Regions from separate parts of the Pseudogracilibacillus sp. SO30301A genome, predicted to be linked through region 2. Evidence: a T-box and tRNA genes for the amino acid it is inferred to sense, from the RefSeq annotation. Region 2 holds a T-box; the other holds one or more tRNA genes.
The links. A T-box is a leader RNA that pairs with one kind of tRNA and senses whether it is charged. The one in region 2 lies ahead of tyrS (tyrosine--tRNA ligase), so its partner is inferred to be a tRNA-Tyr.
Positions count from the first base shown of each region.

Region 1: it encodes a tRNA-Tyr, which carries the amino acid that the T-box ahead of tyrS (tyrosine--tRNA ligase) is inferred to sense. The anticodon was not compared.

Region 1 is NZ_JAXHDD010000035.1:59-12,359, reverse strand. It holds gene glmM (phosphoglucosamine mutase) at 1-1,100, opposite strand, end outside; gene SPD89_RS15415 (CdaR family protein) at 1,162-2,382, opposite strand; gene cdaA (diadenylate cyclase CdaA) at 2,375-3,196, opposite strand; gene rocF (arginase) at 4,614-5,516, opposite strand; gene SPD89_RS15400 (phosphomevalonate kinase) at 5,596-6,699, opposite strand; gene mvaD (diphosphomevalonate decarboxylase) at 6,713-7,690, opposite strand; gene mvk (mevalonate kinase) at 8,337-9,302, opposite strand; gene SPD89_RS15385 (hydroxymethylglutaryl-CoA reductase, degradative) at 9,299-10,588, opposite strand; tRNA gene SPD89_RS15380 (tRNA-Gln) at 10,838-10,909, opposite strand; tRNA gene SPD89_RS15375 (tRNA-Tyr) at 10,932-11,013, opposite strand; tRNA gene SPD89_RS15370 (tRNA-Thr) at 11,059-11,131, opposite strand; tRNA gene SPD89_RS15365 (tRNA-Glu) at 11,141-11,212, opposite strand; gene fabI (enoyl-ACP reductase FabI) at 11,379-12,155, shown strand.
Region 2 is NZ_JAXHDD010000011.1:79,623-91,923, forward strand. It holds gene SPD89_RS08040 (hypothetical protein) at 1-1,120, shown strand, start outside; gene SPD89_RS08045 (ring-cleaving dioxygenase) at 1,154-2,134, opposite strand; gene SPD89_RS08050 (ring-cleaving dioxygenase) at 2,131-3,087, opposite strand; gene SPD89_RS08055 (putative RNA methyltransferase) at 3,503-4,375, shown strand; gene SPD89_RS08060 (YolD-like family protein) at 4,582-4,908, opposite strand; gene SPD89_RS08065 (WYL domain-containing protein) at 4,905-5,126, opposite strand; gene SPD89_RS08070 (DNA polymerase IV) at 5,268-6,539, shown strand; gene tyrS (tyrosine--tRNA ligase) at 6,842-8,107, opposite strand; T-box leader at 8,165-8,380, opposite strand; gene SPD89_RS08080 (hypothetical protein) at 8,473-9,060, opposite strand; gene SPD89_RS08085 (transglycosylase domain-containing protein) at 9,575-12,301, shown strand, end outside.

The sequences.
Region 1 (12,301 bases), on a different contig from region 2:
ACTGTCATACCTTCAGCTAATTCGGATAATGATTTTCCTGTTTCTTTCATAATATCGATAAGTTGAATCGCAGTTAGCATGCCATCCCCACTTGTACTATGGTTTAAGAAAATAACATGCCCAGACTGTTCCCCACCAAAATTATATTCTCCTTCAATCATTTTTTCCAGAACATAACGATCTCCTACATCGGCGGAAACTACGTGTATGCCTTCTTTCTCTAATGCTTTATGGAATCCTAAGTTGCTCATAATCGTCGTAACAACAGTATCTTTGTTTAATTGATTTTTTTCTTTCAAATAAGTCGCACAAATATACATGATTTGATCACCATTTACTATATTGCCTTTCTCATCAACGGCAATCAATCTGTCACCATCACCATCAAATGCAAGACCTATATCTAATTCTTTCTCTTTAACCATCGCTTGAATATTTTCCGGATGGGTTGAACCGACTCCATCATTAATATTAGTACCATTAGGGTTATTTCCAATAGTATATATTTCTGCATCAAGATCAGCAAATAAATGAGCTGCTAAACTTGATGTCGCACCATGCGCACAATCCAATGCGATATGAATATCAGTAAAGTCATTGTCCACAGTCTCTTGTAAATAAGACAAATACTTTTGAGAACCTTCAAAATAGTTACTTAACACTCCAATATCTTTCCCAACAGGGCGAGGCAGATTATCCTCCAAATCCATTAAACGTTCAATTTCCGCTTCACGTTCATCTGTCAATTTAAATCCATTTGGGCCAAATATCTTAATACCATTATCTTCAAATGAATTATGGGAAGCAGAAATCATAATTCCCATTTGTGAATTTGTTACTTTCGTTAAATAAGCTACTCCGGGAGTCGATATTACTCCTAGACGCATTACTTCTGCTCCGATAGAAAGTAAACCAGCGATAAGCGCTCCTTCAAACATTGGGCCTGAAATTCTCGTATCTTGTCCAATTAACACTTTTGGGGTTTTTCCTTCTTTAGAAAAAATATACCCTGCTATTCTCCCAATTTTAAACGCAATTTCAGGTGTCAAGCTTTTATTTGCAATACCTCTAACACCATCAGTTCCAAAATATTTTCCCAATCCTTATCTCTCCTTTATCCTGTATTCCAGGAAATTTCAAACTGAGCGATTAATAAATTGCCTAGTCTTCAATTCTAACTGTTACGGTATTGAATTCTGGTTCAAACTTGATGTTTTCTGGGCCATTTACATTTAGCTCAACTTTATGCTCTCCTCCGTCAAGTGCACCTACATCTATCGAGGTTGTAATATCTTCTTTCTTCAAAGACTTTATTAATTCGTCACTTCCATTGGCCGTTATATCGACAATTGCTTCCGCCGGATTCACGAAAGTGACATTGTCTGCATTGTCGCCTTTTTTATCAATTGGAACTTTTTTAAATACTTTTGACTCGCTTAGTTCAATAATAACATCTATCGATTCATTATTAGCTACAACACCTTCTGGTAAGTCTAACTCTACTTCATACGTGTCAGTTTTATCAATATCCGCCATGTCTATTTCAATTGTAGAAACTTCTGTTATCTCATTTAGAATTTCTCGTTTTCCAAAAATCTCAATTTCTTGTTCAGCCTCTAATTTCTCCAATTTTAAGCCATCAGGTAAATCTCCTTTTGTTTTAATCGTTAGAGGAACCTTCTTACTAGGGCGTTCAACTGGAACAGAGACTGTAACACTTGCAGGTTCGACAAGAACATTAAGTTCATTCCCCTGAATATCATAAACACTAACTGGAACTTCTCTGTTACGAATTGATTCCTTAAGGTCTGTTACATCGACAAATATTTTCACCATGGCAATTTGTTCAATAATAGTCTCAGAACTAATTATTGTTACATAACCTGGTGACACTTCGGGTTCACCAATTTCGTATCCAAGTGGTAGACTATCTATATTCAATAAATCAACACTAACGGCAAAATCCTTTGAAGCACGTTTTTCAATTACAACATCTATCGTTTTGGGTTCAATATATGCAGTTAAATCATCCGGCATATTTTCATATTCTATTTCTACCGTGTGTTCCCCTTCACCAAGTTCCTGTAAATCGACAAAAACTGTGAAATTTTTTTGTCTAACAATTGGTGTCAGCACACTAGGTTTTCCTTCTAGTGATACTTTTACATGTTCAGGTACGCCACTTACAACGTATTGATCCGCATCAATCCTGATATCCAAAGGCATATCTTCAATTACTTGAACTTCATTTGAATCACCTGGAAGCAGCCGTGACTCATTTTTTGTTGTATCAGTTTCAACCGTTACAAAGAGATATAAAGAAACTGCGAATACTAATGAAATTATTCGTATAAACCATTTACTTTGAAATAATTTATCCATTTTTTCTCCCCCTCCAATTGAGCGGATTAACTTCAGGGGTTTTAATTGATTGTGAAAGACTTTTTAGTATAATATTTGAAAGTCTATCCTCATCGATATCTCTTATTAGTTCTCCATTTTTCGCACAAGAAATTGCGCCCGTTTCTTCTGATACAACAATTGTTAACGCATCAGTAACTTCACTAATCCCTAAAGCAGCCCGGTGCCTCGTACCTAATTCTCTAGAGATCGATGCACTTTCTGAAAGTGGCAAATAACATGCTGCTGCAACAATTTTATTATCTTTTATAATAACTGCACCATCATGGAGTGGCGTATTTGGAGTAAAAATATTAGTTAACAACTGATTCGTTAACTCTCCGTTTATGGAAATACCAGTTTCAGCATACTCTCCAACGCCAGTTTCTAACTCAATCGTTATTAAAGCACCAATTCGTCGCTTCGCCATGTACAGACATGATGTCACGATGGAAGTACTTATCTTTTCAATTACTTCTTCCTCCGAGCGAGTTCCTCTAGAAAAAATACTCCCTCTACCAAGCTGCTCCAGCGCTCTTCGTAGTTCAGGCTGGAATAGAATGATAATGACAAGAAATCCCCATAAGATAGCTTGGTTCGTAAGCCATTGAATCGTTTGCAGATTAAATAGAATACTTAACAGCCAAACGATGATAACTACTAATATTCCTTTAAGTAATTGAATCGCTTTAGTTCCGCGAATTATCATTATTAATTTATATAAAACATACCAGACGATCGTAATGTCTACGCCGATTCTGATTATATTAACGAGATCAAAACCCCCATCAAACACGCCGACACTTCCTTTGACTAAGAAAAAGTATTTGATATATGAAACATATTATAACATATTACTTAATGGACATGTTAGAGCTAAGAACTTTATATGAAGATTGGGAAGTTTAAGAAAACCTTAAGATGAAACTCTTTTTGAAGATTTACGCTTCTTTATGTTTTAAAACTTGATAGCACGTGACGAAAAAAGCTGCATTTTGAAATTCAACACATCTGAATCCGACCGCATGTAAGTAATCGAGAGTAATAAAGGAACGTTTAGCCTAGTATTGTGACCATTTTTAGGTTAGCGCAGGTAAAACGGGCATGTTTTACACAGAATCATGACCATTTTTAGGAAAAAGGAAGCAAAATGGGAACGTTTAGCCTAGTATTGTGACCATTTTTAGGTTAGCGCAGGTAAAACGGGCATGTTTTACACAGAATCATGACCATTTTTAGGAAAAAGGAAGCAAAATGGGAACGTTTAGCCTAGTATTGTGACCATTTTTAGGTTAGCGCAGGTAAAACGGGCATGTTTTACACAGAATCATGACCGTTTTTAGGAAAACGGGAGCAAAATGGGAACGTTTAGCCTAGTATTGTGACCATTTTTAGGTTAGCGCAGGTAAAACGGGCATGTTTTACACAGAATCATGACCATTTTTAGGAAAAAGGAAGCAAAATGGGAACGTTTAGCCTAGTATTGTGACCATTTTTAGGTTAGCGCAGGTAAAACGGGCATGTTTTACACAGAATCATGACCGTTTTTAGGAAAACGGAAGCAAAATGGGGACGTTTATTTCAGGCTAAATTACAATTCTTATAGTGCGTGTTCAAAACTCCTATGTCTTTACAGACACCGCAATGAATGAAAATGGGGGTGTGGCGTTTAATAATTAATTACTTTGTTTATTATAGATACTACAGAGCTTGGTGATCGTACATTTCTATGACGAGCACTTCTACCATAGGAAACAACATTTTCGATGATTAGTATTCCTCGCATTAAGGGATGCCCTGGCGGAGCGTCTAGTGGAAGAAAGTATCCATAATGTCCAGATTTCCATTTTGGTAGTTAATAAGCTCAAGTCCAATCAAAAAACAGAATGGGGGATAAAAAGTATCATATAACAAATTAATCAAATAAATTTTTTCCAAAAAAAGTAATTTTACTTTTTAGGGAGGGTGCTTTTTTGTGTCAAAATTGAGCTTATCTCCCATTTTCGTATAAAAAGGAGGATAAAAAGGACCAAGAAGTTCGAGGCGGCGCAGTTTCGAGCAGCGGAATGTATGCATTTAGATACATGAGCGGCGGAGAAACAAGCCAACGAAGAAATTCGCAGTGTCATTTTTACCGGACTTTTTGAACATCCTCTTATAGTAATTTCATTTAAAAAAATGCACACCAGATAATAAGGGTATGCATTTAATCACTATATTAATTTTTCACCAAACAAAGACCCTACGAGGGCTACCGTAAGAATAGCTGTTTTATTTTTATCATCCAACATTGGATTAACTTCTACAAATTCTGCTGATGTAATTATATCTGCTTCAGCTAGCATTTCCATAGCAAGATGACTTTCTCTATACGTTACCCCTCCGATAACAGGTGTTCCAACGCCGGGCGCTTCAGAAGGGTTAATGCCATCTAAGTCAAAACTTAAGTGGACGCCATCCGTCCGGTCTTTTAAATAATTAATTGTTTCCTTCATTACTTGAGGCATTCCGATCCTGTCTATTTCATGCATTGTGAAAACTTTAATATTTAAATCACGTAACAGTTCTTTTTCACCTTCATCAAGATCACGAATACCAATTAAGACAACGTTCTCTGGTTTTATCTTTGGATTGTCATCTAAAATTGAGGTTAATTTTTCATGCCCGTAGCCTAAACTTACTGCTAGCGGCATTCCATGAATATTACCCGAAGGAGAGGTCTCTGTTGTATTAATATCACCGTGAGCATCATACCAGATCACGCCCAAATTCTCATAATGGCGTGACACACCTGCTAAACTTCCGATTGCAATACTATGATCTCCACCTAAAACAAGTGGGAAATGGTTATTTTTCACTTGTTCGTCTACAAGATTTGCAAGTCTTGTATTGGCTTCTACTACTTCTTGTAAATTACGTAATTTATCTTCTCTCTCCGGTTGATTCCGATCTGGTCTCGAAATATCTATATTTCCTAAGTCGTGAATATTAAAATTGAGTTTTTCTAATCTCTCTACTATTCCAGCGTACCGAATTGCACTCGGACCCATATCAACCCCTCGACGTGTTTGTCCTAAGTCCATCGGTACCCCAATTAAAGATATATCCTTATTCATCCCACTACCTCCCATAACTAGATAATTCTATTCTAGCCGATTTAAAGGAGATGACTCAACTCGACACAAATCTGCATAATTATTCAGATGTTATGATGGTCGACCCTGTTGGACACAGCTTAATATCTAGTGGTTTTATATTCATTTCTTTCCACTTTTTATATAGGTCTTTAGATGCTTTATCTGATGGAATGAAGGCAATTCCACAATCTCCCCCACCAGCTCCTGACAATTTACCAGCTCCGTCAAATTGTTCTGCCACCATACTTAGTTTATACAATTTTTCCGTTTCGATTTCTACTCCTGCGTCTTCTCCAATTTGAGATAAAGTCATTCTATTCTTTCTAATTCCATCTAAAAAGGATTTTCTATTATTTTGATTAATTCCATCCAAGATTAGATCAACAGCGTAATCACTATTTTCTAAAAACAGATGATACCACTCAGGTTTTGTACGTTTTAGAGTTTTAATATGACTAACCAAACTACCAGTAGAAGCCGGGGTTCCAGTCCATCCGATAAAAAGTTCGAGATTTTCTGGAAAGCTAACCTGTTCTATCGATAAATATGTCCAGTTTTTTTCCACCAATTTTACTATACTTGATTCTCTTTTAAGCTCTTCGTTTAACCATTCGGCCTGAAACGATGTATAGTTTATTACACCACCATATGTAGAAGCAGCAATATCTGCTCCCGAGCCGTTCCCCTGTGTTTTAATATGGGAAATAGCTGCCAATTTGAAAATCAGCTCTCTGCTTGGAGGTTCGGGAAGAAACTTAATTAAGATTGCATTAATTATTGAAGTTACAACTGCCGCACTGGAACCAAGGCCGTATTTTAAGCCAGATTCAACGTCATCCAATTCGCTATTTACAGTAAGCGAAAATGGCTCAGGAAAAATTTCGTTCTCCTTTAGATACGTTAACACTGTTGCAATTGCATCCCTTATAAAAGATAGCCGTGAATCAGAGGTAGAAAATTCAACTCTATTTTCAGTAAACTTCCATTCTAAATTATTTAAATTAAAGTTTTTTAACGTAACAACATTATTGTCACAAGCTTGAAATTTCGTATAAACAAATCGATCTACAGCCATCACAAGCAAATGATGATTAGGCTCTAGAACTGCAAATTCACCTGCAACCATTAGCTTTCCAGGTGTTTTAATTGTAAAAGTCTTCAACTAAAATTCACTCCTACACGTAGGAAATCCCTTCCCCAACCTTACTTACTATAACGTCAGAGACCTCTTCAGTGGCATGTAATTTTTCGAGAACTTTTTCTTCATCTTCTGGTAAGTATAGAACTTTAACATTCGGTCCAGCATCTATTGTAAAATAAGCTGGAACATTTTCCTTTCGCAATTCTTGAACGGCTTGCATAACTGTCATCGTATTGTCTTGCCAGTATGTAAAAGGTGGGTTTGCTCCCAAAGTTGTTGCATGCATTTTCAGACAGTTTGCTTCAGCAATAGAGCCTACCTTTTCAAAATCACGCGCTTTGATTCCCTCTTTAATTGCATGTAAGTCTGCTGGTAAACTTTCTAACCAACCATCATAAAACACTGATGTATCAACTGTCCTTTTCATTCCTACACGGCTCGATACATCTTTTTCTTTTGCCGTAAGAACAACTGCTGCTATTCGAATATCCCAATGATCTTGTGGTGCAATTTGGATTGCAAAAGAATCACTACCATCATTTGCTTCCCCTTTTTCCCATTCTACAAAACCACCGTAAACAGAGCGGCAAGCTGATCCAGAGCCTTGTCGTGTAAAACGTGATAAATCTTGTTTTGATAAGTTCAATTCAAGCGCCTTTGCAGTTGCTGCCGCAAGCGCTGCAAACCCCGAAGCAGAAGAAGCAAATCCAGCTGCAGTCGGAACTTTATTCATTGAAATCACTTCGGCATAAAGATTTTTTTTATTTGCGTGTTCCCTAAATAAATCAAGGTATTTCGTAACACGCTCGTACATGACACCAGAAATTGTTTCATTGTTTAAGATAAATTTATCCTGTTCAAAATGTTCTTTAAAATGAACGGTTGTTTCTGTATAAAACCCATCTAAAGTAACAGATAGGCTGTTATTAGTAGGTAAAATTAGTTCTTCATTTCTTTTTCCCCAATATTTAATTAAAGCAATATTTGTATGTGCTTTCGCAGTTGCACGCATGAAACTTCTCCTTTTAATCTAGGCTATTTTCTTAAAAGTTTTACTGTCGCTCTGTCAGATCTGATATATAGTTGAAGAAAACTGTACAGTAGTGAAAGTTTAAAAACTAGTAACAGCTTCGTAGATTTCCTCTGCGAAAATGTAGACAAGTTGCAAAGTAAGATACCGCTACGGAAATACACTCCGCTTTCCGTGGGCGGCTGATGAGCCTCCTCGTCGCTTCGCTCCTGCGTAGTCTCACCGAGGCCTTTCCTCCCACAGGAGTCTCCGTGTATTTCCTTCGCTGTAATGGTGAAGGTAACATCTACGCAGCTTGCTACTGTCACAATAGTTGATTAGAGCCGGAGCTAAAAGCGGTCACGTCCTGGGACTGTAGCTACGTTTTCGTCCCACCATAAAGATTTGTGACCAACGCCGGCACTAGCACGTCCTGTGCAGCGAAGGCTGAAGCATGCCCTAAGGATGTGCGACTGCCCAGAGGCGAAAATCAACGGTGCAGCATCTAGGTTGACCGATAAATTATCAACTTAAGTTACTGTACAGTTTATAAATTCTAGTATGTTTTGGAAAACAGCCTTTATATTTTATAGCTTAAAAGTTCCTAAACGGACAGGAAATCGGCCTTTCACCGATTTCCCTAGTACATTTATTCAGTTTCACTCTTTAAAACGAACGGCCATACTGCTTGCGCTCCAAAATTTTTCAGTTTCTCACTTAATTGTTTCGAATGGATTTCATTTTGCGCTAAAGCTATGATACATCCACCGTTTCCTCCACCAGTCAATTTGGCACCTAAAGCTCCTTCTTCTCTAGCAAAATGAATCAGTTTATTTAAACTAGAATCACTTACTCCGATCGCCTCCAGCTCTTTTTGCGCCTCATTTAAAAGATAACCTAAAAGTTGCTTACTGGATTTTTCAAGAGCTTCTCTTGCTTGATACGTAATATCCCCAATTCGTTCAATTTTACCGTAAACTTTTTGAGGTGTCTGTTTAATTAAATCCTTTACAGTACTAACTGCTGATTTTGTATCCGCCATACGTCCTGTATCAGCGACAACAAAATAAAACTCTCCACTTGGTGCAATATAATCGATAGGTTCTTCCTTTTTATACCAAATAGGACTATGGGAAGTTATTGTTAATGGGTCAATCCCACTCGGAGCTCCATGCGCAAATTTCTCAGAAATATTAGCTAGTTGTAATAACTGTTCTTTTGTATATTGTTCATTCGAGTACATAAATAACGATTTTACAATTGCAATCGCTACGGATGCACTCGAACCAAGCCCTTTACCTGGTGGAATAGAGGACTTTATTCGTATCAATAAATCACGGTAAGGAATTTTTAAAATTTTTAATGTTTGTTTTATCGTATTCACGATACCAGCTAAAGATTTAGGCGCAGACTCTACTGGTCCTTGATAAAGTGAACTATCAAGATATACACTGCCAATAACACGCTCGACAATTGATTCCACTCCGATTAATGGAAATGGAATCGCGATAGCTGGTTGTCCATGGACAACGGCGTGCTCTCCTACCAAGATTAATTTACTATGTGCTACACCAGTAGCAATTTTTTCTGGTATGGTAATTTTTTCTACACTCATTTTGCATACTCTTCCATTAATTTTTTTGCGTAACCAACACGAATTTCGTTCGACTCAACTAACTTTTTAGCAATAATATCAACTAAATCTCCCGAAGCACCTGCTGCCATCGCTACAGACCTGGAATGAAGAGCCATATGTCCTTTTTGAATACCATCTGAAACAAGTGCTTTTAGTGCCCCTAGGTTTTGTGCTAAACCTACAGAAACTATCACTCGTGCTAATTCTTTTGCAGAACCTACACGTAAAATTTTATAAGCTAACTTTGCCATAGGGTGTACTCGACTTGCGCCACCTACAATCCCAAGTGACATTGGTAGCTCCAACTCGCCTACTAAATTTCCTGCTTCATCTACCGACCAAGTAGTCATTGAAGAATACTGACCATGACGAGAAGCATAAGCATGGGCTCCTGCCTCGACAGCCCGCCAGTCATTTCCCGTAGCTATAATAACTGGATCAATGCCGTTCATTATTCCCTTATTATGCGTAACAGCACGATAAGGATCCGAAGCAGCAAATTCATATGCATGAACAACGCCATCACGTACCTCTTCACCAGTAAATCCATCAGAAGCGAGTAATTCTGGCGGTATCGTACAAGTTGCTTTTGCTAAGCTTCGATCCGCATAATTCGATAAAATTCGTAAATATACTTTTCCATCCGTTAAATGTTCTACAACCGGTGCCAGGGATTCCGCCATCGTATTAATGATATTAGCTCCCATAGCATCACATGTATTAACATACAGATGAACAATTAACATTTGATTATATTTTGAGTCACTTTCGTTAATAATACGTACTTCTAGCTCCTCAGCCCCTCCTCCTCTTGCGACAAGACTCGGATAAGCATCATTCGCAGCTCTAATCAGTGTTTCTTTTTCAGCCAAAATTGCTCGTTTTGCTTTGTCGAAATCAGGGCAACCAACAACCTGAATTTGTCCTATCATAATTCGCTCAGTCGCTTCCGTTTTGAAACCACCGGCTTCTCGTACAATTTTGGCAATATAACTTGCAGAGGCTACGATAGAAGGTTCTTCCACAGCCATTGGAATAATATAATCTTTTCCATCTATCAAGAAATTCAGCCCCAAACCGAGAGGTAGCGAAAAAGTTCCAACGACATTTTCTATCATCTTATCCGCTGTTTCCTCCGGTAAGGAAACTTGATCTAGTAATTGTACCGCATCTTCTTCAGATAGATCGTATAGATCAATAATATATTGCTTTCTCTCTTCAATCGACATTTTATAAAAGCCAGGAACTCTAGAAGATATCTCCATCCAATTCACCCTTAGAAAGTGTTATCAATAATGCGATTATATTAAATAAGAAATATATATTACATAATAAACGTAATCTACTATATAATTATACCAAAAACCACCTATAAATTGCTTGTTTATTTACTTTTATTCATATAATTGACTCTATTATGTGAAAAACCTAACAAAAATGCAAATAAACAAGGTGTTTATTACACTCCCTTGTTTATCTTTGTCTAATTTCAAGATTAAATATTATAAATATAGCTGGGCTACTAGGATTCGAACCTAGGAGTGACGGAACCAAAATCCGTTGCCTTACCGCTTGGCTATAGCCCAATCAAATTTATCTATATATAAATGGAGGGGGGCAGATTCGAACTGCCGAACCCGATGGGAGCGGATTTACAGTCCGCCGCGTTTAGCCACTTCGCTACCCCTCCATATAATTTACAGTCTAGGAGAAAATTATTCCTAACAATTAAAAATGCCGGCCAGAGGACTTGAACCCCCAACCTACTGATTACAAGTCAGTTGCTCTACCAATTGAGCTAGGCCGGCATTAGGTAATGACCCGTACGGGATTCGAACCCGTGTTACCGCCGTGAAAGGGCGGTGTCTTAACCACTTGACCAACGGGCCAAAAGTAAGCAGCTCAAAAGCCAACAGATTTTATTATATACAAGCTTTATTTTTTTGTAAAGAGTTTTGTTAAACTTTTTTATTATAATAATGAAAATGGTTGTAGTATGAAACAAATTGTGAAATCGTTATAATAAAGAAAGTACATATTTTGGAGGTGCCATTAATGTCAGGTTTATTAAATGGAAAAAATATTATTGTAATGGGAGTTGCAAATCAACGAAGTATTGCATGGGGCATTGCTAAATCCCTTCACCGCGAAGGAGCAAACCTTATTTTTACAAATAGACAAGAACGTTCTTATCAAAAACTTCAAAAGTTATTAGTTGAAAATAATATCGAAGCCAAACTATTAGTTTCTTGTGATGTAGCTAGTGATGAAAGTATTAAAGCTGCTTTTAAAGAAATTAAAGAAAAAGTAGGGACGATTCACGGTCTTGTCCATTCAGTTGCATTTGCAAATCGTGAAGAACTACAAGGCAAATATGCGGAAACATCTAGAGACGGATTCTTACTTGCACAAGAAATAAGTGCCTACTCCTTAGTAGCAGTTGCAAACGAAGTAAGAAAATTAATGACTGAAGGTGGAAGCATTGTTACACAATCTTATCTAGGTGCGGAAAGAGTTGTAAAAAATTATAACGTTATGGGAGTAGCTAAAGCATCTCTAGAAGCAAGCGTTAGATATTTGGCCGAAGATGTAGGTAAGAACGATATCCGTGTAAATGCGATATCAGCAGGACCGATCCGTACATTATCTGCTAAAGGGGTATCTGGTTTGAATGAAATCCACTCTATTATTGAAGAAAAAGCTCCACTTAGAAGAAATATCGATCAAGAGCAGGTAGGAGATGCAACGATGTTTTTATTAAGTGATCTTGCACGTGGAATTACTGGCGAAGTGATCCATGTCGATTCTGGATTTCATATTATGGGACTTTAAAGTCTACAATTATCGGGGTATGGAAAAGATCTTTTAAGAAAATTTTTTTCAAAGACATATATCATTTTTGTACCCTTGGGGGATGCTCGAGTTATCTTTTGGATTCCTTTCACCCTAAAAAGCACGTGAGATAACACTATATTTCC
Region 2 (12,301 bases):
ATTAATAAGCTGGGTACTTCGAGAAGAACCATACATTGAAGATATTATGAGTGTATTTTATAAATTTCTTAACACAAGCAAAAAATTTTACTTTAGTTTAACTGCTTTTACTCAAATTATTGCCTATTTTTTACTCTTTGGCTCAATACCGATGATGTATCAATTTGTTAACGTTATATTAAAAGAACAAAAGACAGAGATGTGGGAAAATTTTAAAGGAACTGCCCTACTCCGTGGTTTCGCATTATCGACATTGTGGGTCGTGAGTATTCCTAGCTTTATATTTGCTGTTGAAACATTAGGTGCATCTCTTTGGATTGCTATTTTACAAGGACTTAGTGTTGCGGTAATTGGAACAATCTTAGCCGTAATTTTTGCTTCTTTTAAAGAAAGAAAATACGATTTTAATGTCACGGAAGTTCTTCAAGCAAATATGAAAGAAGTACTTAAAAATGCTTCCCATGAACATGTTAGAAAAAAGAAGGTTATTGAATTTGTTTTTCTTTTTATATCGTTATTTGGGACGATATTTTTAATCCACGGACTTTTCCATATCAAATTACTACTCATTATCCCAATTGTAATTATCTTATGGATCATTGCATTCTATTTTATCAAAAAACGAGCTTATAAACTATTTGGTGTTGCAAAAGATTACTTCCAAGAAGGTATGCTTAACCAAGCATATCAATTAAATGTTATGCTCACTGTCGGAGTGTTGATATTCGGACTAAGACAAACAGAGTTTGCAGGTACTGTTGTGATTGGTCTTAATGTTATGCAAGAGTATTTTCCAATTATTAATCCGCTCTTTTTATTACCGTTTATCGTCATTATTTTAGGTTTTTTCGGTTTAGGTCCTTTAACGGTAATGGTTCTTGTTGCCGGGATTTTAAGTAGCATGAATTTACCATATCCACCTGAACTGATTGTGCTTGCCGTTACATCTGGAAGTGTAATTTCAATTCTTATTTCACCTGTAATTATGCCTGTTATTGTGCTCAGTGCCTCTAATGGTTTGAGCTTGTTTACAAACGGATTAAAATTCAATTGGAAGTACGCTCTTGTATTTTATATTATCGTGCAATCGTATATTCAGGTGATGGTTCATATATGGTAAATAGAGGTAAGCTTGCTAGCTCACCTCCATTTTTTATTCGTACTCTTTTTCAAATTTTTTCGTACTTCTTATCGTGTCGATTGGACGAACTAACTGCTCAATTTTATCTCGTTCCGGTGCCAAAAATGGTGGGAGCGATAATTTTTCCCCGAGTGTTTCATACGGTTCATCTCCCATAAATCCTGGATCGTCTGTGGCAAATTCGAATAATATTTGTGGGGCTACATTGACATATAAGGATCCGAAAAAGAACCGATCTACAAACCCAGATGTTTGAAATTCAAATTTTCGTATATGTGTATCCCATTCTGCTAGTTCTTCCCGGTTATCTACGCGGAATGCTGCATGGTGAACAGTGCCGTAACCTTGACGAGCTGGAGGCATTGTTACATTGTGTTCCACAATTACTTGCGCTCCATTTCCACCCTCTCCTACTTCAAACAGATGAAAATCTCCTTCTTTGGCAATTTCTTTAAAAGAAAAAACTTTCTCAAGCATTTCTTTAAAATAATCGAACTGTGCAATACGTACAAAAATTGGACCGAGTCCTGTTATTGCATGTTCTAGAGGAATTGGGCCATCTTGCCACGGTGTTCCCGATGCCACGCCTTCGTTATTTTCATCTGAGATTAATTGATATTTCTGATCATCAAAATCGGTAAATGAGATAAGTTTTTTACCGAACTGTTCTTCAATTCCCGTGTGCTCAACTTTTAGACGGTCAAATCGTTTTATCCAATACTCCAATGCAACATCGCTTGGAACGCGAAAGGATATTTTTGCTATTTCATTAATCCCGTGGACTCCTTGTGGAATTCCTGGAAAATCAAAAAATGTCATGTCTGTCCCTGGACTACCCTTATCATCAGCAAAAAATAGATGGTATGTTTGAATATCATCTTGGTTCACTGTCTTTTTAACGAGACGCATTCCCAATGTGTACGTGAAAAAATCGTAATTTTTTTCTGCACTGCTCGTTATTGCAGTTACATGATGAATTCCTTTTAAGTTCATATTTTCCTCCTGCATTCTATTGGTGTTAATTTCACTTCAATATCTTGGCGTTTTTCTTCTAAAAATGGTGGCAAAGTTAATGATTCTCCTAAATTCTCAAGCTCCTCATCGATATGCAATCCAGGACCATCTGTCGCTAATTCAAATTTAATCCCGTTTGCATCTCTAAAATATAGACTATGAAAATAATGACGATCAATTATGTCTGTAGCAGGGTATCCGCGTTCTTTTATTTTCATTTCCCATTTTTTCATTTCTTGTACATCTTTTACCCGAATTGCCAGATGATCAATACTCCCTTTTCCTGGTTTTTCCGTCTCTCCATCTTTCTCTTTTATGACAATTTCACTGTAAAGAGCTCCCAATACAGATTGATATCTAGCCTCTTGCTCTTTGTTTCCTACCTTCTCATAACCGAATAAGCTTTCGAGCATGTTGATTAATTTCTGTGGGCGCCTAGCCGTCATCTCCACCGGTCCCATCCCCAAAATTTGATATTTCTTAGGAACAGAAGAATTTTCCCACGTTTTCCAAAAGGAAGGAAGTTCTTCTCCAGATCCGTCCATTAGTAGAAGTTCTAGCCCGTCCGGATCTTGAAATGGCAATGCTTTTCTCCCGCTATAATTGATGAATTTGTCGTGCGAAATTTTCAACTGTTCAAAACGATTTTTCCAATAAGTGAGCGCTTCGTCATCTCTTACTAGTAACCCTATTCTAGTGATTGCGTTTGTTCCCCTGTATGTTGATCCAACAAATGGCATTTCAAAAAATGTAAGGCTCGTACCCGGGCTTCCTGTTTCATCTCCATAAAAAAGATGATACATTGATGGAGTTTCTTGGTTGACTGTTTTTTTAACGAGCCGTAAGCCTAATTGATCACGGTAAAAATGAACGTTTCGCTGTACATTTTTAGTAATCATTGAAATATGATGATGTCCAGCAATTGTAAGCATTTTTTATGCCTCCAGTTAATTGTTGCATATTCTTATCTCTAGTATCTAGCAAATTATCTCGAATTAAAAGTAATTTGTCTTATCCTTTATTATTTCATCATCACAGACATTTATCGAAAACAACAACAAACTTTGAGAAGTGATTCACTATTGTTGAGTTGTTGAGTTAGTTTGATTATCATAATTATTTTCCATAAGGTACAAAGCTAACTGTTCGCTGAGAATGTTATTGAGGTTGATTTTCAACTTCCTTAGGACATGAAAAAATTGCACCGTTCCACACGATCATGTACTTTCCCAATGTATTTACCTACTTTCTCATTATTACGGATATTTGATTTTGCTGTAAGGGAAGTTGTATAGTACGTATTAAATAATCTTTTTCATTTATTGCGTTGAGAAAGGACTAAATGATATGTCTAAAAAAGTAAATAGTACAAATTTAATTAATAAGTTTAAGACAAATTTTAAATGTCCACTTTGTGATCAATCTATTAAAGTGGTAAACCTTTCAAGTGTAGTCTGTACAAATAATCATACTTTTGACATTGCCAAACAAGGATATATTAATTTTATGACCCGTTCTGTCAAAAGTAATTACGGTAAAGATTTGTTTGAGACTAGGTATAAACTCATTTCGGAAAGTAAGCTATACTCCCCTTTGCATGAGGCAGTGGCACAAATTATTAAAGAACATATTATTTTGACCAACCCGTTTATAATTGCGGATCTCGGGTGTGGGGAGGGATCGCATCTACATTCAATTATAGATCAAATTGAAGAAAATAATATTATTACTGGAGTGGGTCTTGATCTTTCTAAAGAAGGCATTTTAATGGCTACCAAAAATTATTCTGATTTTATTTGGTTTGTTGGCGATTTAGCGAGAACACCTTTTACAGATACATCATTTCACGTCATTCTTAATATTTTATCCCCCGCTAATTATGGTGAGTTTAAAAGAATTTTAGTTCAGGATGGACTCGTTATTAAAGCAGTCCCCCGTCCCAATTATCTTAAAGAACTAAGAGAAGCACTTTTTATTGATGAGAAAAATAGCGACTATAAAAATGACCATACTGTATCTCTTTTTGAAAAAAACTTTCAACTTCTAGCTATTCAACAAGTAACCAATTCACAGATTTTAACCAAGACAGATCGTGAGAATTTGGTAAAAATGACTCCTCTTACCTGGTCAGCTAATCGCTCGCGGATTAACTCATTTATTGAACAAGATTCCGCCGAAATTACATTAGATTTGGATATATTAATCGGGTTGAACAAATAAGAAAATGCCTGCGTGACCTCTAAGTGAAACTCCTTCGCTGAATTACGCAAGAATATCTTCCGTGACTCTGATAAGCAGAAATCTCTCATAGAGGAACGCGGGTACATCTTGCATGCCCTAACAAGCAAAAAAACCTTCGCAAGGGTACGCATAATTCACGCAAGCTACCACAATATAAAAATTCCATCTGCAGGGCGGTCGGACTCTTAATTACATACTTCTACATCAACAATACTAGATAACGAAACATGGAACCCATCTTCATTTTTTAACACAATATACCCTCTCCATTGATCGATTTTATCTAGCCTTCCACGCAAGGTTAAAAATTCACCATCATGATAATATGTCATTTCAATTACCACTTGATGTTCTAATGCAAACTTTAATGTTTGATCAATCTCTATCATTTTTTGTTCATCAAGAATTGGTTTTTCTTTATATTCAACAAAAACTTCTTTTAACATCTCAACATGTTCGGGTAACATTAATGATACCCATTTCATCGTTCCACGGTCATGTACTTTCATCATGCATATGCCTCCAACTTCTGCTGGCTCTGTTCTACCGCCAAAATATTTGCTATTTTAAACGTTCTTAATCGATTTCGCATATAACAAAAAGCAGTAATATGATCATCCGTATACGAAATAATTTGGATGGTGCGCTTTGAAATAGATCCCGACTTGGCTAAATAAATAATATTTACCTTTCTTCCAGTTTGCACAGCTTTTTTTATACAGCACATCATTTTCTTTTACCTCCTGAACGTTTGTTCTTATCTTAACATAACTTCCAGCAACTTACAAGAACAAACATTCCTTTTTCTGTTGTTTATTATTTATTTTTTACATACAATAAATCATACGTTCTTATTATTGGAGGTAAAACAATGGATTATTCACTTTATCCAAAAAATGATGTCCTTTGTATTGATATGCGTTCTTTTTATGCAAGTGTGGAAGCTGTAAAACGAGGACTAGATCCAATGAAAGTCATGCTTGCAGTCGTTGGAGATACATCACGCCCCGGAAGCATCGTCTTAGCCGCTTCTCCTGCATTAAAAAAGAAGCATGGAATTAGTAATGTCAGTCGTTTTTTCGAGTTACCAAACGATCCAGCAATTCATATTGTCCAAGCAAATATGGCCGATTATTTGCACGTGTCACTTCAAATTACTAGATTACTTAATTCTTTTGCTCCAAAAGAAGCGATTCATCAATATTCGGTGGATGAAGTTTGGATTACTGTGAATGGGTTAGAGAAATTGTTTGGAAATCGCAGGGAGATTGCTGTTCAAATCCGAGATGCAATATTAACTGACTTTGGAATTACGAGCACAATTGGGATTGGTGATAATAAATTTTTAGCAAAAGTAGTGATGGATTTACATGCTAAAAAAATTGAAAGTGGAATTGCGGAATGCACCTATGAAGATGTTCCGAATAAGTTATGGCCTTTTTCAGTAGAAAAAATTTGGGGGATTGGTAGTCGAATGAAACGAAATTTACACCGATTAGGTATTACCACTCTTGGTCAAATTGCCCAGTTTCCTCTTTCTCATTTGAAAAAACATTTCGGGGTCATGGGGGAACAACTATATTGGCATGCGTGGGGAATTGATTTAAGCCCTGTTTTTGGGGATTTTACAAAAACTACTCAAGAAAGTTTTGGACATGGTATTTCCCTATTACGAGATTATACAAAGAAAGAAGCACTCACTTGTATTCTTGACCTTTGCGAAGAAGCGTGCCGAAGAGCTCGTACCGCAAAAAAAGCGGGAAGAACCATTCATTTGGGAATCGGTTATTCAAGCGAAACAGGTGGGGGATTCAGCCGCTCTATTTCCATTGGTACTCCAACAAATATTACGATGGAAATGCATCAAGTGTGCGTCCAACTTTTCAATAAATTTTATGACGGATACAGTAAGATTAGACGGGTCTATGTAACCCTAACCAATTTAACAGATGATATGGATACACAGCTTGATTTATTTGATGAGCGACCGAAGCAAAAAGATATCGGATATGTAATGGATACAATTAGAGACCGTTTTGGAGCAACTGCTATTTTACGTGCCTCGAGCTATACCGATGCCGGAATTATACTTGACCGCAGCCAAAAGATTGGTGGACATTGGGCGAAGAGTATGGAGAATTAAAAAACTAAGTACACCTTTGAGGCTAGGTGGTGCTACTATTAACCTTTAGAACTTATCTGCTTATCAAAATTTTCTGGATAAATGCGTTGTATACTACCTATTTTGGAAGGTAATCGGAGAGAACAAGTCGCGAAGAATCTCTGCTCAATCATTTCTACTGGCATCAGGGACACGGAAGAGCAACGCGGGCCTCTTCTCATCCATTTTCAATGAGAACAGAGGCGCAGGAGAAAACCGCACCCCTATTCTCCCGCATTTCCACCAAGATCAAAGGCGCGGCGGAGCACCCTGCTGCTTATTACTTATTTAAAATATACTAAAAAGTATTTTCTTCTACCGCGACGAATAATTGTAAACGTATCTTCCAAGCGATCTTCTGCCGAAACGACGTATTGTACATCCTGATTCCGATCACCATTAATGTAAATTGCCCCATTAGTAATATCTTCTCTTGCTTGACGTTTAGATGACGAAATTTTTGCATCAACTAATAAGTCGACTAAGTTCACATCTTGTTTTTCAAGTTCATATGTCGGAACATCTTTAAAGCCTTGTTCAATCTCCTCTTTCGTTAATTGCTTAACATCGCCGCTAAACAATGCTGCAGAAATTTTAATTGCTTGATCCAACGACGCTTCCCCATGCACCATTTTTGTCATTTCCTCCGCTAAACGTTTCTGTGCTTCACGTGCTCCTGGATTTTCATCCACTGCAGTTTGTAATTCACTAATTTCATCTTGATTTAAGAAAGTAAAGTAATTAATAAACTTAATGACATCACGATCATCTGTATTGTACCAGAACTGGTAAAACTCATATGGGCTTGTTTTTTCAGCATCTAACCATACAGCACCACCGGCAGTTTTTCCAAATTTAGTTCCGTCTGCTTTTGTAATAAGTGGCACTGTTAAACCAAACACTTTTGCTTCTTCATCTTCACGAGTACGACGAATAAATTCCATACCTGCCGTAATATTCCCCCACTGATCGCTACCACCAATTTGTAGTGAGCAATTCTCCTCCTCATATAATTTCATAAAATCATATGATTGAAGAAGCATGTAACTAAATTCCGTGTAAGAAATACCATGTTCAATTCGTGAAGCAACAGCATCTTTAGCTAACATATAGTTTACTGTAAAATGCTTACCAACATCACGTAAAAATTCAATAAACGTTAAATTTGCAAGCCAATCGTGGTTATTTCTTGCGATCGCTGCATTATTGCTATTATCAAAATCGAGAATTCCTGCGATTTGCTTCCGAATACTATCGGAAAAACCGTGAACAACATTTTCTTCATTTAAGGAACGCTCACTCGTTCTGCCGCTAGGATCTCCAATCATTCCTGTTCCCCCACCGATCAAAGCAATCGGTCGGTGACCTGCTAACTGGAATCGTTTTAACATCGTAATCGGCATTAAATGTCCAATATGCAAACTATCTGCCGTTGGATCAAAACCACAATATAAGGTCACTTGGTTCTCGGCCAAATGTTTTCGTAAACCTTCATCATCCGTTGTTTGTTGAATTAATCCTCTGTCCTTTAAGTCCTGTAAAATATCCACTTTTATCACTCTCCGTTAAATTCTTATAAATGAAAACAAAAAATCCCCATCCCTAAAAAAAGGGACGAGGATTTATACTCGCGGTACCACCCTTGTTGTAAATGAACAATTCATCTACCACTTGGTGTTGTTAACGATGACTCCACCGTCTTATTATAATAATAAGATCGCTCCAGACTGTACTTCGCATGCAAATTTTACTAGCTTTCACCAACCGCCAGCTCTCTGTAAAAGGGATTTGCATTACTACTCTCGGTCGTTCTTCGCAAATTAGTATTGTTGAATTATTTTAAACATATATTAAATCTAAAAGCAACTAATACACTCAAAATTAAATTACTACATCTAATCACGATTCGTTTCTCTCATAATGATTTTCCTGAATTTATCTGGTTCTTCAAGCGATGGAGTATGGGCAGATTTTTCGAACAAAATCCACTGTTTTTCAGGGCATCAATACGTTCAAAAAAGCCTTTTGTTGGTTCATATGGTGCCGTTAAGTCATATTTTCCCATTAAAAAATAAATAGGTATTTCAATCCGATCCACTTGTTCGTTTAAATCTACTGTTCTCATTTCCGCTCGTAAATTATTTAAACTAAAATACATCCCCTTAAAATATCGGAAACAGTCGAGTAATGTATATTCTTTACTTGTAAACAAACTTAACAGTATCTTATTTACCATCTTTCCGTCACGAGTAATTCCACCACCAAATGCTTCCACATATTTCTGATGAACCCGTTCATATTTTACATCATCCCATGGAGGGGGACCTATTTTCAGCAGTTCTTTATACGCTTTTTCATGATTCTCTCGTTTTGCTTTTTCAAGTACATGTGTATAGGAAAACGTTTCATTCTCGGTCACATGGACTACCTGTGATATCCCGAAGTAACGGTGAAATAGTTGAGGAGCACGAGAGATTGCTAACATACCAATAATTGTTCCCAAAGAATGTGCCACTAAATAAAGCTTTTTTTGGTTTAGTCGCCTTTAAGATATATTCTGTTATCTTTATCGTATCATGAACAAATTGGTCAATATTCATAGATTCTAACGGAATATTTTTTGAATAAGATAATCCAGATCCCCGTTGATCTCACTGTACAACAACAAAATTCTTTTCAAGTTGTTGTTGAAACTTTCTCATAAAACCAATTTGTCCTGTTCCTGGCCCTCAACATCAGAAGAATAGGAAGATGACAATTTTCACCACGTATATAAATCCATTGCTCTATATCGCCTATCGTTACCTTTTCTAATTCAGAAATGGCATCTACCCCTGATATTTTTGAGGCTTTTCTTTTAAACAAAATCATACAATTCCTTTCCACTTTTTGCTATATCAATTTTATCATAACTTACAAATATAAACATTAAGGAAATTTAATCTGTGCTATAAAACTATAGCTACAATTCTCTTAATCTATGGTATAATAAATACTTGAATTTAGGAGGTTTCAGAATGGATTTCAAACAATTTTTCCAAAATATTGGGGATAAATTAAAAGTGCTTTGGAATAAAGGCAAAATTCAAAAGACGTCTAGGATTACGTATGATGTAGTGTGGAATATTATTTTGTTTTTTATCATTGTTGGCTCCATGACTGTCATTTTTGCTGGCGGAGTTGGTGCGGGTTATTTTGCCTCTTTAGTAAAAGATGAACCAATTAGAGACTACGAAGAAATGAAAAAAGATATTTATAATTATGAAGAAACATCAAAATTGTATTTTGCTAATAATAAGTACATAGGGGATATACGAGCTGATTTACACCGTGAAGAGATCGAATTAAAAAATGTTTCAGAGTTACTCACTCAAGCGGTAGTTGCAACAGAAGATGAGTTATTTTATGAGCATAACGGTGTTGTTCCAAAAGCTATAGTAAGGGCAATATATCAAGAAGTTTCTAACTCAGAAACAAAAACGGGTGGAAGCACGTTAACGCAACAACTTATTAAAAACCAAATTCTTACCAATGAAGTATCGTTTGAGCGTAAAGCAAAAGAAATATTGCTTGCACTGCGGCTAGAGAACTTCTTTGAGAAAGATGAAATATTAGAAGCGTATTTAAATATTGTTCCTTACGGTAGAGATGCTTCCGGGCAAACTATTGCTGGAATACAAACAGCGGCCAAAGGAGTATTTGGTGTCGATGCAAAAGACCTAACCCTGCCCCAAGCTGCATTTTTAGCGGGAATCCCGCAAAACCCATACGCTTATACTCCCTTTCAATCAGGCGGAGAGTTAAAAGATGAAGAGGATTTAGCACAAGGGATTAACCGGATGAAGACGGTTTTAAAACGTATGTATCAAGCTGAATTTATCAGTGAAAAAGAATATAATGAAGCAATCGAATATAATATTGTTGAAGATTTCGCGGAAAAATCCGCTTCACCTGTTGAAAAATATCCTGCAGTTGTGTTTGAACTCGAAGAACGTGCAATAGAAATTCTAACAGAAATCCTTGCCGAAGAAGATGGATATTCAATGGAGGAAATAGAAGAAAGTGAAGAACTTCGGGAACAATATAAAATGTCAGCCGATCGTGCACTTCGTATGAATGGATATCATATTCATTCTACCATTGACAAAAAAATGTATGATGCAATGCAAAAGGTTGCTAAAGATTATCAATATTATGGTCCAGATCAAACCGTTCCTATTAAAGGTGAAGATAAACCAAAGATAGAGCAAGTTGAAACAGGTGCTGTCATTATTGAGAATAAGACAGGAAAAATATTAAGTTTCGTTCCAGGTAGAGAAGATAGCTTAGATAATCAATATAACCATGCAACCAAGGCTCAACGTTCTCCCGGTAGTACAATTAAACCGCTAGCTGTTTATGCACCAGCAATGGAATTGGGAGCTGTCCAACCAGGTTCAGTAATCGCGGATATCCCATCTCCTTCCGGATGGCCTAAAAACTATGGTGGCGCTTCTTACGGCTTAGTTTCTGCAAGAGAAGCACTAGCATATTCTTATAACGTTTCTGCGGTAGAAGTATATAGAAAAATTTTAGATCAGAATCCTGCAAAACAGTTCCTCATGAAAATGGGGATAGAAGTAAGTAAAGGGGATCAAGAACAACCAGCACTCGCACTAGGTGGAATGGACAAAGGAATGACCGTGGAGCAAAATACTAATGCATTTGCAACTTTTAGTAATGGTGGAGATTATATTTCTTCGTACATGATTGAAAAGATAACGGATTCTGAAGGGAATGTTATTTATGAACATGAATCAGAACCTGTGGAGGTTTTCTCTAAACAAACTGCTTATTTAACAATCGATATGATGAGAGATGTACTAAGAGCTGGTACTGGAACATATTTACCGTCTCATTTACAATACGGTGGTGTCGATTGGGCAGGAAAAACAGGTACTTCAAACGATTACAAGGATGCTTGGTTTATTGGTACAAATCCTAATATCACGATGGGAGTATGGATTGGTTATGATACTCCAAGTTCCATTTACTGTTCAGGCTGCTCTCTCAGTTATAGCCAACGAACCCAAAATTTATGGGCACAATTAATGAACGTTGCTACTGAAATAAACCCAAAATTAATGGCACCTCAAGGAGCTCATAAACGACCTGATGGTATTGTAAGCAGAAGTTATTGTGCAACGTCTGGTATGGCACCATCTGATCTTTGCTCAAAAGCTGGTCTTGTGCGCTCTGACATATATAACTCAAAGTATGTTCCAAATAAAACGGATGACAGTTTAGTAGGTGGTGGAAATATGGCTCTTGTTGAGGTAGACGGAAAGCAAGTGGTCGCAGGTCCAAATACTCCATCCGAATTTACAACAGGCAAATCTGGTGGATTTTCTTTTAACCCGGAATTTTTAAAACGAATGGGATATGATCGTTTAGGTGACTTGTCTGTTCTGATTCCGAGAAAAAATCCAGAACCGTGGAAGAAAATTGGTTTTAAAGGGGGATCCGCTTCAAGTGCAGGAGCAATTGAAAATGATAACGGAGCATCCCCCCCTGCTCCTGGATCTTTACAAGCTTCCGGTAATACAATTACTTGGTCTGGAGCAAAAGGACATTTAATCGTTGGATATCGAATTTACCATAGTTCCGGAAAGGGAGGCTCCGAAAAATTAATAGGACATACGATTAAACCGTCCTATGCTATCCCTTCCGGAGCAGGCTCTTATTATGTACGAGCTGTCAATTAT